Regions from separate parts of the Pantoea sp. C1E2 genome, predicted to be linked through region 1. Evidence: predicted binding sites of a transcription regulator. Region 1 holds the regulator's gene; each other region holds the start of a gene.
What was found. The regulator sigma-54, encoded in region 1, starts transcription at its own class of promoters, with help from an activator protein. The targets are predictions, from matches to a motif close to GTTGGCACANNTTTCGCTNT.
Positions count from the first base shown of each region.

Region 1 (4,274 bases):
AACGGCTCGTCCACGAGCCCTAAAAAGAGTAACTGATCGCTATGGCCACATTAGTCGCTGAAAACCTGGCGAAAGCCTATAAAGGCCGCCGCGTGGTGGAAGATGTCAGCCTGCAGGTAAAATCTGGCGAGATTGTCGGCCTGCTGGGTCCAAACGGTGCCGGCAAGACCACCACGTTTTACATGGTTGTCGGGATTGTGCCGCGCGATGCAGGCCGCATCGTAATTGATGATGAAGACATCAGTATTCTGCCGCTGCACGCGCGAGCGCGCCGTGGAATTGGCTATCTGCCGCAGGAAGCGTCGATCTTCCGCCGCCTGAGCGTGTTCGACAATCTGATGGCGGTGTTGCAAATCCGCGATGATTTGACGGAAGAGCAGCGTCAGGATCGTGCCAATGAGTTGATGGAAGAGTTCCACATTGAGCATCTGCGTGACAGCATGGGCCAGGCACTTTCCGGTGGTGAGCGCCGTCGTGTTGAAATCGCCCGCGCCCTTGCAGCAAACCCTAAGTTTATCCTGCTGGATGAACCTTTTGCCGGTGTTGACCCGATCTCAGTGATCGATATCAAAAAGATCATCGAACACCTGCGCGACAGCGGTCTTGGCGTGCTGATCACCGATCACAACGTGCGCGAAACGCTTGCGGTATGCGAACGTGCTTACATCGTGAGCCAGGGACATCTGATCGCGCATGGTACGCCTGAGGAAATTCTTGCAGATGAGCAGGTTAAGCGGGTTTATTTGGGCGAAGAGTTCAGACTCTGATAAGGTGTCGTTATCCACGACATTTGCTTAGGAAATTCAAGCAGAATTATGAAGCAAGGTTTGCAACTCAGGCTCAGCCAACAGCTGGCGATGACCCCACAGTTGCAGCAGGCCATTCGTCTGCTGCAACTCTCTACGCTTGAACTCCAGCAAGAACTGCAACTGGCGCTGGAAAGCAATCCGCTGCTTGAACAAACCGATCTGCACGAAGAAATCGACGCACGTGAACAACAGGAAAGTGACTCTTTAGATACACGGGAAGCACTCGAACAAAAAGATATGCCGGAAGAGCTTCCGCTGGACGCCACCTGGGATGAAATCTACACCGCGGGCACGCCTTCAGGCACCGGTACTGATTACCAGGATGATGAACTGCCGGTCTATCAGGGCGAAACCACTCAGTCGCTGCAGGATTACCTGATGTGGCAAGTGGAACTCACCCCTTTCACCGATACCGACCGCGCGATCGCCACTTCGATTGTCGATGCCATTGACGACACGGGATATCTCACCGTTTCCGTGCAGGATATCTGCGACAGCATCGGTGATGAAGAGTTGACGCTGGAAGAGGTGGAAGCGGTGCTGAAGCGTGTTCAGCGCTTTGATCCCGTGGGTGTCGGCGCACGTGACTTGCGTGATTGCCTGCTGGTGCAGCTTTCACAATACGCCGCTGATGCACCAATGCTGACGGAAGCGCGTTTGATCGTCAGTGAACATCTGGATCTGCTGGCCAACCACGATTTCCGTAGCCTGATGCGTGTCACTCGTTTAAAGGAAGACGTGCTGAAAGAAGCGATGCTGCTGATTCAGTCACTCGATCCCCGCCCTGGCCAATCGATCAATACCAGTGAACCTGAGTATGTGATTCCTGATGTGCTGGTGCGTCAAACCAGTAAGCGCTGGACCGTTGAACTGAATTCAGACAGCTTGCCTCGCCTGAAAATCAATCAACAATATGCCGCAATGGGCGGTTCCGCGCGTAATGACAGCGACAGCCAATTCATTCGCAGTAATTTGCAGGAAGCCAAATGGCTGATTAAAAGCCTCGAGAGCCGCAACGACACACTGCTCAAAGTGACGCGTTGTATTGTCGAGCAGCAGCAGGCGTTCTTCGAACAGGGCGAGGAGTACATGCGGCCGATGGTACTGGCGGATATCGCTCAGGCCGTGGACATGCATGAATCCACCATTTCCCGCGTGACCACGCAAAAGTATCTTCACAGCCCGCGTGGCATCTTTGAATTAAAATATTTTTTCTCCAGCCATGTGAATACCGAAGGCGGTGGTGAAGCCTCTTCCACGGCGATCCGTGCCCTGGTGAAGAAATTGATCTCCGCGGAAAACCCCGCAAAACCCTTGAGCGACAGCAAACTCACCTCCATGTTATCCGATCAGGGCATCATGGTGGCGCGACGTACGGTTGCTAAATATCGCGAGTCTTTATCGATACCGCCATCAAACCAGCGCAAGCAGCTAGTTTGACCGAACGAAGAAGGAAGACCTATGCAACTAAACCTGACCGGACTTAATGTTGAAATCACTGAACCGCTGCGCGAATTTGTAAATAGCAAGTTTGCCAAACTGGAACACTACTTTGATCGTATCAATCAGGTTTATATTGTTCTGAAAGTGGAGAAGGTGACGCAGATTGCAGAGGCAACACTGCACGTCAACGGCGGAGAGCTGCACGCCACAGGGGAAGCGGAAGACATGTACGCGGCCATCGACGGGTTAATTGACAAGCTTTCCCGTCAGCTGACCAAACACAAAGACAAACTGAAAAAACACTAACCTTCATGCTTGCAGAGTGCTGACCGGTTCGGCACTCAGAGCGCAAATGGGGCGGGTTAACCGCCCCGTTTTGTCATCTGCGCAAGCGCCAACGGGAGACTCGCCATCGTAGTATGAATGGCGTTAACCTTGCGGCTATGTGAACTCGCAAGTGAAACGATGATGAACAACGATCTAACACTGGAATTGAGCTCGGTCCTCTCACTGGACTGTACCCGTAGCGGCGTACACTGCCAGAGTAAAAAACGCGCGCTGGAAATTATCAGCGAGCTGGCAGCGAAGCAGCTCAATCTGCCGCACCAGACACTTTTTGAAGCCATCCTGACCCGTGAACGCATGGGCAGTACTGGCATTGGCAACGGTATTGCCATTCCTCATGGCAAGCTGGAGGAGGACACACTGCGCGCCGTCGGCGTGTTTATCAGCCTCGACCAGCCGATCGCCTTTGATGCCGTGGACAACCAACCGGTTGACCTGCTGTTTGCTCTGCTGGTGCCTGCAGACCAGTGCAAAACCCATTTGCATACGCTGTCGCTGGTCGCTAAACGCCTGGCGGACAAAACCGTCTGCCGCCGTTTGCGCGCGGCACAGAGTGATGAAGAGCTCTATGCCATTATCACAGAAGCTCAGGAAGAACACTCTTAAGCGACAGACACATTTACCGGCGTGTTCGCCGGTTTAAAACGGGAGAAATGTGATGGTGCTGATGATCGTTAGCGGTCGGTCAGGCTCAGGAAAATCGGTTGCACTGCGTGCCCTTGAAGACATGGGATTTTACTGTGTCGATAACCTGCCCGTGGTGCTCTTGCCTGAATTGGCGAACACCTTAACGGAACGCAATATCTCGGCGGCCGTCAGCATTGATGTGCGCAATATGCCTGAATCGCCAGAAGTGTTTGAAACGGCGCTCAATAATTTGCCCGATTCGTTTTCGCCGCAGTTACTGTTTCTGGATGCCGATCGCAACACGCTGATTCGCCGTTACAGTGATACGCGCCGTCTGCATCCGCTCTCCAGCAAGAACCTGTCACTGGAAAGCGCGATTGATGAAGAGAGCGATCTGCTTGAGCCTTTGCGTTCGCGGGCTGACCTGATCATCGATACGTCCGAAATGTCGGTTCATGAGTTAGCTGAAATGCTGCGCACGCGCCTGTTGGGCAAACGCGAGCGTGAACTGACGATGGTATTTGAGTCTTTCGGCTTCAAACACGGTATCCCGATTGATGCCGATTACGTCTTCGATGTGCGTTTCCTGCCAAACCCGCACTGGGATCCTAAGCTGCGTCCGATGACCGGGCTTGATCGTCCAGTTGCCGCATTCCTCGATCGTCACACCGAAGTGCATAACTTCATTTATCAGACGCGCAGCTATCTGGAACTGTGGCTGCCGATGCTGGAAACCAATAATCGTAGCTATCTGACCGTCGCGATTGGTTGTACAGGTGGTAAACACCGCTCGGTTTATATCGCCGAACAGCTGGCAGATTACTTCCGCTCACGCGGCAAAAATGTGCAGTCTCGTCATCGCACCCTGGAAAAACGCAAATCATGACCGTGAAGCAAGTCGTTGAGATTCGTAATAAGCTGGGCATGCATGCGCGCCCGGCGATGAAGCTGTTCGAGTTGGTGCAGAGTTTTGACGCAGAGGTGCTGCTGCGTAATGAAGCCGGTACGGAAGCCGAAGCCAGCAGCGTGATTGCGCTGCTGATGCTCGAC
Region 1 is NZ_JBSZHT010000002.1:786,078-790,351, reverse strand. Features, by position in the region: gene lptA (lipopolysaccharide ABC transporter substrate-binding protein LptA) at 1-36, shown strand, start outside; gene lptB (LPS export ABC transporter ATP-binding protein) at 42-767, shown strand; gene rpoN (RNA polymerase factor sigma-54) at 816-2,249, shown strand; gene hpf (ribosome hibernation promoting factor) at 2,271-2,558, shown strand; gene ptsN (PTS IIA-like nitrogen regulatory protein PtsN) at 2,721-3,203, shown strand; gene rapZ (RNase adapter RapZ) at 3,256-4,110, shown strand; gene npr (PTS phosphocarrier protein NPr) at 4,107-4,274, shown strand, end outside.

Region 2 (4,274 bases), 540 kb from region 1:
ATTGCGCCTAAATGGTCCCCTAGCCCGCTGAAATCGCGGCAAAATCATTGACGGAAACTGGTCGGATCTTTCAAACTGACGCGATTGCCCCCCTGAGGAATCTGCTATGAGCCAGGCACTGCAAAACCTGCTTAATTTACTCAATCTCGAAAAACTCGAAGAAGGCCTGTTTCGCGGCCAAAGTGAAGATCTTGGCCTGCGCCAGGTATTTGGTGGTCAGGTAGTTGGCCAGGCCTTGTACGCGGCGAAACAGACCGTACCGGAAGAGCGCATCATTCACTCGTTCCACAGCTACTTCCTGCGTCCTGGTGATAGCGAAAAAGCTATTATTTACGATGTCGAAACCCTGCGTGATGGCAAAAGCTTCAGCGCGCGTCGCGTCAGTGCGGTGCAAAATGGTCACCCTATCTTCTATATGACCGCCTCTTTCCAGGCGCCGGAAAGTGGCTTCGAGCATCAAAACACCATGCCGCAAGTGCCGGGGCCGGACAACCTCCCCTCGGAGCAGGATCTGGCGCAAAAACTGGCGGCCCATTTGCCGCTCAAACTCAAAGAAAAGTTTCTTGCCGAGCGACCGCTGGATATTCGCCCGGTACAAATCCATAACCCGCTCAAAGGCCGTGTCGATGAGCCGATGCGCCAGGTGTGGATTCGTGCCAACGGCAAGCTGCCGGACGATCGCCGCATTCACCAGTACCTGCTGGGTTACGCTTCGGACCTCAACTTCCTGCCTGTGGCGCTGCAACCACATGGCAAAGGCTTCCTTGAGCCCGACATGCAGGTGGCCACCATTGACCACTCCATGTGGTTCCACCGCCCGTTCGACCTCTCTGAATGGCTGCTGTACAGCGTGGTGAGCACCTCGGCTTCAGGCGCGCGTGGTTTTGTGCGTGGGGAGTTCTACACTCAGGACGGTACGCTGGTCGCGACCACCGTTCAGGAAGGGGTAATGCGCCAGCGCGACGCATAAAAAAGGGGCGATATCATCGCCCCTCGTCTTTTTATTGTTTTAGCGCACTGCTCTTCTACAGCCCATTTCTTACTGGTTGTAAGCGTTCTCGCCGTGGCTGTTCACATCCAGACCTTCACGTTCCTGATCTTCTGGAACACGCAGGCCCACAATCATGTCTGCCAGTTTGAAGCCGATGAAGGCCACAACACCGGACCAGATGATGGTCACACCACAGCTGAACAGCTGAATCCAAACTTGATGGCCCATGGTCACGCCTTCTGCGTAGCCCACGCCACCCAGTGAAGAGGAGGCGAACACACCGGTCAGCACACAACCCAGGATACCGCACACGCCGTGCACACCGAATACATCACATGGGTCATCCACGCGCAGCCATTTCTTCAGGGTGGTTACACCCCAGATACCCGCCAGGCCGCCGGCCAGACCGATAATCAGCGCACCGCCCACACCGACATAACCACAAGCTGGGGTGATAGCCACCAGACCTGCGATAAAGCCAGAACAGGCACCCAGCAGTGAAGGTTTGCCACGCATTGCCCACTCACCGAACACCCATGACAGCACTGCACCCGCAGTTGCGACAACGGTATTCAGGAAGGCCAGCGCTGCGATTTCGTTGGCAGATGATGCAGAACCGGCGTTGAAACCGAACCAGCCTACATACAGAATCGCGGTACCCATGAACACCATCGGCAGGTTATGCGGTTTGAACGCTTCTTTACCGAAGCCCGCACGTTTGCCCACCAGGTAAGCACCCACCAGGCCTGCAACAGCGGCGTTGATGTGAACGACAGTACCGCCAGCGAAGTCCAGCGCACCGTCTTGCGCCAGCAGACCACCTGCCCAGACCATGTGTGCGATTGGCAGATAAGAGAGCGTCAGCCAGACCACCACGAAAATCAGTACCGCTGAGAAGCGAATACGTTCCGCCAGTGCACCGACAATCAGGCCCACGGTGATGCAGGCGAAGGAAGCCTGGAACGCCACGTGGATGTACTGATAGAAGCTACCCATAAGCGCTTTCAGCTCAATGTTTTTCAGCATCGCCCACTGGAAGTTACCGAAGAAGGCGTTGCCCTCGCTGAAGGCCAGCGAATAACCGTAGATGACCCACAGCACGCAAACTAATGCGAAGGTGACTGCAACCTGGGTCAGCATCGACAGGACGTTTTTACCGCGGATCAAACCGCCGTAAAACAAGGCGATGCCCGGGATCGTCATAAACAGTACCAATGCGGTACAGATCATCATAAAGGCGTTATCGGCTTTGTCCGCAACGGCAGGAGCTGCCGCCATGGCCAGAGACGGTAACAGTGCCAGGCTGGTGAGGCCTAACTTAGTCATCAGTTTATTCATTTCTTTCCATCCCATCACAATTCAGAGCCCCAGTTACAGTGCTGCTTCGTCGGTCTCGCCGGTACGAATACGAATGACGCGCTGCAGTTCTGCGACGAAGATTTTGCCGTCGCCAATTTTGCCGGTGTAAGCGGCTTTGCTGATGACATCCACCACTTCATCGAGTTGATCGTCCGCAATGGCGATATCAATTTTAACTTTTGGCAGGAAGTTCACGCTGTACTCGGCACCGCGATAAAGCTCTGCGTGACCTTTCTGGCGACCAAACCCCTTCACTTCGGTAACAGTCAGTCCCTGAATGCCAATGGAGGATAAAGCTTCACGCACGTCCTCCAGCTTAAATGGTTTGATTACCACGGTAACCAGCTTCATACGTTCCCCTCCAGATAATAAATTGAGTGAGTCTCGCGGACACGAGGAGATATAAGCAAACGCTGTGCCATAAATTAAAAAAGGGAAGAAGTCAGCGGCATAGAGGCGCTATATCGCGCTTCGTTATGTGATGGGTGGCTCAGTTTGGGGATAGGGCAAAAGAAAGGTGTTGCAATATTGCACTCCTTTGGTGCTTTGAGCCTCAAAGGAGTGCATCAATACAGAACAATCCGATAAATCTGCGCAAAAAAGGTGCAATTCATCCTTTAGCCTGTGCGGGGATGCCCGCTGCAAGCTCATCACCGGCCTGCTGCAGTTGATACATCTGCCAGTAGCGCCCCTGTTGAGCCAATAATTCAGTGTGCGTGCCGCGCTCTGCTACCTGACCACGGTGCAGTACCAGAATCTGGTCCGCTTCGGTGATGGTTGAAAGACGGTGCGCAATCACCACCAGCGTGCTGTGCTGACGCAGTGCACGCAAAGCATGCTGAATCGCCTGCTCGGTACCGGAATCAATACTGGCAGTGGCTTCATCAAGAATCAAAATCTGTGGCAATGACACCAGGACTCGCGCCATCGCCAGCAGCTGCTTCTGGCCCACCGACAAATTATTGCCCTGCTCACCCAATCGGGTATGAATGCCCTCGGACATTGAACGCGCCAAAGGAGCCAGCTGCACCGTTTCCAGCGCCTGCCACACCTGCTGTTCTGAGATATCACGCCCAAGCTGCACGTTGGCTAACAGCGTATCGGCCAGCACCACCGGATCTTGCTGCACCATCGCGACACTTTGCCGTAGCGCTTCATGCGTGAGTTGCGGTAAGGGACGACCATCTAACTCAATGCTGCCGCGCGTCACTGGGTAATACCCCATCAGCAAATTCGCCAATGTGCTCTTACCACTGCCGGTGTGCCCGACCAGCGCAATAAAACCGCGTGTCGGCACTTCAAGAGTGATATGACTCAGGACATCGCGGTTGTCACGATAGGCAAAGCTGACGTCGCGCAACGTGATGCGGCCTGAAGCGAGCGGCTGGTTATCCACGCCGTAATCTTGCTGCGTGGCATCCATCAGCTCGAAGATACGCTCGCCAGAGACCACCGCCTGTTGCAGCATCGATTGTTGCGTGGTGAGTTCAATCAGCGGTTCGTTCAGACGTCCCAGATAGGTAATGAAGGCGTATAGCACGCCGACCTCAAACACCCCGGGCGTAGCAAAGCTAAACAGCATAAGTAGCCCGCACAGAATCATCGCCGAAAACAGACTCAACAGCGGACGCAGCAGGAAGCCATCCAGCCTCAGGGTTTCCATGCGCGCCAGATAATGTGAACGGCTCGCTTCGCCCATACGCTCGCCAAAGCGCGCCTGCTGGCGAAACTGCTGGATCACACTCATGCCGTTAATCACTTCATTGAAGCCGTTGTTGATGTCGGCGAGATAGCTGCGTACCCGACGCGCGATTGGCGTGCTGTAGCGCTGATAAATCAGCATCACCGTCAGCACCAGCGGGAAGATGACGATCGCCACCAGCGCCATGCGCCAGTCGAGCGAGAACATCGCCACCAGCATCGC
Region 2 is NZ_JBSZHT010000002.1:1,326,458-1,330,731, reverse strand. Features, by position in the region: gene tesB (acyl-CoA thioesterase II) at 107-970, shown strand; gene amtB (ammonium transporter AmtB) at 1,040-2,329, opposite strand; gene glnK (P-II family nitrogen regulator) at 2,363-2,701, opposite strand; gene ACXI0A_RS06275 (SmdB family multidrug efflux ABC transporter permease/ATP-binding protein) at 2,961-4,274, opposite strand, start outside.
Region 2: the regulator sigma-54 is predicted to act here: its motif matches at 2,754-2,773, upstream of glnK (P-II family nitrogen regulator).

Region 3 (4,274 bases), 610 kb from region 1:
GCACCCAGCGGATGGAGCTATCGTCATCGACGATCCAGACTATCCCTCGTTGCATAGAAACCTCACTGGCGAATAGGCAGGTAAACCGAGAATTCGGTGTGTCCTGGCCAACTGTTAAATTCTATTTTTCCTGAATGCTGATCGATCAGGCTGCGGGCGATGGAGAGACCTAAACCGGTGCCTCCTTCACGACCACTCACCATCGGATAGAACAGCGTGTCCTGTAGCTGAGCAGGAATGCCAGGGCCATCATCTTCAATATCAATACGCGCCACCAGGCGATAACGGGTGCCGTGCAGCGTTAGCTGGAACGCGGTACGGGTGCGGATCACGATAGTGCCGCCTTCGTCACCCAGCGCCTGCAACGCATTACGCACCACGTTGAGCAGCACCTGTTCAATCTGATCGGGATCGTGTGGCAGTTCGGGCAGGCTCGGGTCGTAATCACGCACCAGCGAGACATTGTCCGGTAACTCCATCGAGACCAGATTGACCACGCGCTCAGCCACCTGATGAATGCTTTGTGTAACATGCATACCTGGCTGTTGTGGTCCAAGTAAGCGATCAACCAGATTACGCAGGCGGTCTGCCTGTTCGATAATAATCCGGGTATATTCATGCAGCGAAGGATCGGGCAGAGCACGGGTTAATAACTGTGCGGCGCCGCGTAATCCTCCCAGCGGGTTTTTAATTTCATGCGCCAGTCCGCGCACTAAATCACGAGCGGCGACTTGCTGAGCATGTTGCAACTGTTCCTGGCTAAGACGGCGTTGATTATCCATCGGCGCCATTTCCAGCAGAATAAGGCCATCGGGTAAACGTTGAGCCGTCAGCGACATAATGTGCGCGCGGCCATCGACCACTAACGTCACTTCGCTGTCAGTAAAGCCCTGGCCTGCTCCAAGACTCTCGCTCATCACCTCAATATTCAGCGAAAAATAGCCGGTTAATTCCGGTAATGGCGTGCCGAACAATTTGCGTGAGCTTTGCGCCAGTAATTGCTGAGCCGCCGGGTTGGCGTAATGGATAACCAGATCGTTATCGACCAGCAAAATACTGTTGATGAGAGAGTTAAGAATCTGCCCCGCGTCGGGCAGTGTGCCAGTTGCCATACAGCGTTCCTCTGCACTAAGTTAGTGCATTATAGCCTTTTGGGACTGATAACTATCATTCGAACGATGAATTCGCGGTGAAAAAAGCCCATCCGGAGATGGGCTAAAGTTTCCACGGCAACAAAAAACGTTCAGGTTATTTACGCCGCCAAATAAGCGGCGTGAAATGCGCTGAAATTTTTTAAATTAAACGCTGTAGTACAGTTCAAACTCAACTGGGTGCGGAGTCATACGCACACGGTCAACGTCTGGCTTAAGCAGTTCGATGTACGCGTCGATAGCGTCATCAGTGAACACGCCGCCACGGGTCAGGAACTCGCGGTCTTCGTTCAGTGCGTTCAGTGCTTCTTCCAGAGAACCTGCAACTTTTGGAATCTCAGCTTCTTCTTCCGGTGGCAGGTCATACAGGTTTTTGTCCATCGCATCGCCAGGGTGGATCTTGTTGATGATGCCGTCAAGACCTGCCATCAGCAGCGCGGTGAATGCCAGGTATGGGTTAGCCGCTGGATCCGGGAAGCGCGCTTCGATACGACGTGCTTTCGGGCTCGCAACCACTGGGATACGGATTGAAGCTGAACGGTTACGTGCTGAGTAAGCCAGCATGACCGGTGCTTCGTAGCCTGGGACCAGACGCTTGTAAGAGTTGGTGGTTGGGTTCGCCAGGGCGTTGATCGCTTTAGCGTGCTTGATAACACCACCAATGTAGAACAGCGCAGCTTCAGACAGGCCGCCGTATTTGTCGCCAGAGAACAGGTTCACGCCGCCTTTTGACAGGGACATGTGGCAGTGCATACCAGAACCGTTATCGCCGAACATTGGCTTAGGCATGAAGGTCGCAGTTTTGTTGTACGCGTGAGCAACGTTGTGCACCACGTATTTGTAGATCTGAATTTCGTCAGCTTTTTTGGTCATGGTGTTGAAGCGGGTTGCCACTTCGTTCTGACCAGCTGTTGCTACTTCGTGGTGATGGGCTTCAACCACCAGACCCATCTGCTCCATGGTCAGACACATGGCAGAACGGATGTCTTGTCCTGAATCAACCGGTGGTACTGGGAAGTAACCGCCTTTCAGACCTGGACGGTGACCTTTGTTACCGCCTTCGTAAGCTTTACCGGTGTTCCATGCTGCTTCGATATCGTCGATAGCAACGTGTGAACCTGCAGTAGAAGAACCGAAACGAATGTCATCGAACAGGAAGAACTCTGGCTCTGGTCCAAACAGCACGGTATCCGCGATGCCTGAAGAACGCAGGAACTCTTCTGCACGTTTAGCGATGGAGCGTGGGTCACGATCGTAGCCCTGCAGAGTGCCTGGCTCAAGGATGTCACAGCGGATGATCAGCGTAGAATCTTCGAAGAACGGATCCATAACCGCAGTGGTAGCATCCGGCATCAGTACCATGTCTGATTCGTTAATGCCTTTCCAGCCACCGATGGATGAGCCATCGAACATTTTGCCTTCTTCGAAGAAGTCAGCGTTAACCTGGTGAGCAGGGATAGTAACGTGCTGTTCTTTACCTTTGGTATCGGTAAAACGCAGGTCAACAAACTTAACTTCGTGCTCGTTCATCATCGAGAGGACGTGTTCAGCGGACATACTTAAACTCTCCTGGAAATGGTCATAATCGTCATGGTGAGAGAACTTCGTTGCCTGGAATGTGTCACGCTTTCTGACCACCCCTAACCAAGATCTCGGCAAGCTCTTTTCAACCGTTGTAAAACTGTCGTTTTCGCTTGAAAGATATAAAGCGAATTCTGTGCCAACTTTATTACAATGGTAAAAATGGCGCTGTGACGCGCTCTTTCGTGAGTCGGTCACTGCACCAGTATGGATGACGCGCACTAATTTGGTGCTCCACAGATCAAATATCGCCCCAAAAAGGTGCAAAACACCACCGCAGTGCAGATTAATGCACCGTTATTGGTGCTAAAAAACAGCACTAAGAGAAACTTTAAGGGAATACTGTGATCATGTTCAGTCTTTCGCTTAATCCGTGTACAATACCGCGTTATTTCTATAATGCCTGAGGCAAAGCTGTGATCGAAAATTTGCGTAACATCGCCATCATCGCGCACGTTGACCATGGTAAGACCACCCTGGTTGACAAGCTGCTGCAACAGTCCGGTACTTTTGATGCTCGTACCGAAGCGACTGAGCGCGTAATGGACTCCAACGATTTGGAGAAAGAGCGTGGGATTACCATCCTCGCAAAAAACACCGCCATCAAATGGAACGACTACCGTATCAACATCGTTGATACCCCAGGACACGCCGACTTCGGTGGTGAAGTGGAACGTGTTATGTCCATGGTGGATTCGGTGCTGCTGGTTGTAGATGCGATGGATGGCCCTATGCCGCAAACCCGCTTCGTAACCAAGAAAGCGTTTGCTCATGGTTTGAAGCCGATTGTAGTAATCAACAAAGTTGACCGTCCGGGCGCGCGCCCTGATTGGGTTGTTGATCAGGTATTCGACCTGTTCGTTAACCTGGACGCGACTGACGAGCAGCTGGACTTCCCTATCATCTTCGCTTCAGCGTTGAATGGTATCGCTGGTCTGGAACATACCGACATGGCTGACGACATGACCCCGCTGTATCAGGCGATCGTCGACCACGTTTCTCCACCACAGGTTGAAGTTGAAGCACCACTGCAGATGCAAATCTCGCAGCTGGACTACAACAACTACTTGGGTGTTATCGGTATCGGCCGCATCAAGCGCGGTACGGTTAAGCCGAACCAGCAGGTCACTATCATTGATAGCGAAGGCAAAACCCGTAACGGTAAAGTCGGTAAAGTACTGGGCCACCTCGGTCTGGAACGTATCGAAAGCACCCTGGCGGAAGCAGGCGACATCATTGCTATCACCGGTCTGGGCGAGCTGAACATCTCTGACACCATCTGCGACACGCAGAAAGTGGAAGCGCTGCCAGCCCTGAGCGTCGATGAACCAACCGTAACCATGTTCTTCAACGTCAACACCTCACCTTTCTGCGGTAAAGAAGGTAAGTTCGTGACGTCGCGCCAGATCCTGGAGCGCCTGAATAAAGAGCTGGTACACAACGTGGCACTGCGCGTTGAAGAAACTGAAGATTCTGATGCATTCCGTGTGTCTGGTCGTGGTGAGCTTCACCTGTCAGTTCTGATCGAAAACATGCGTCGTG
Region 3 is NZ_JBSZHT010000002.1:178,942-183,215, reverse strand. Features, by position in the region: gene glnG (nitrogen regulation protein NR(I)) at 1-55, opposite strand, end outside; gene glnL (nitrogen regulation protein NR(II)) at 63-1,112, opposite strand; gene glnA (glutamate--ammonia ligase) at 1,299-2,708, opposite strand; gene typA (ribosome-dependent GTPase TypA) at 3,149-4,274, shown strand, end outside.
Region 3: the regulator sigma-54 is predicted to act here: its motif matches at 2,857-2,876, upstream of glnA (glutamate--ammonia ligase).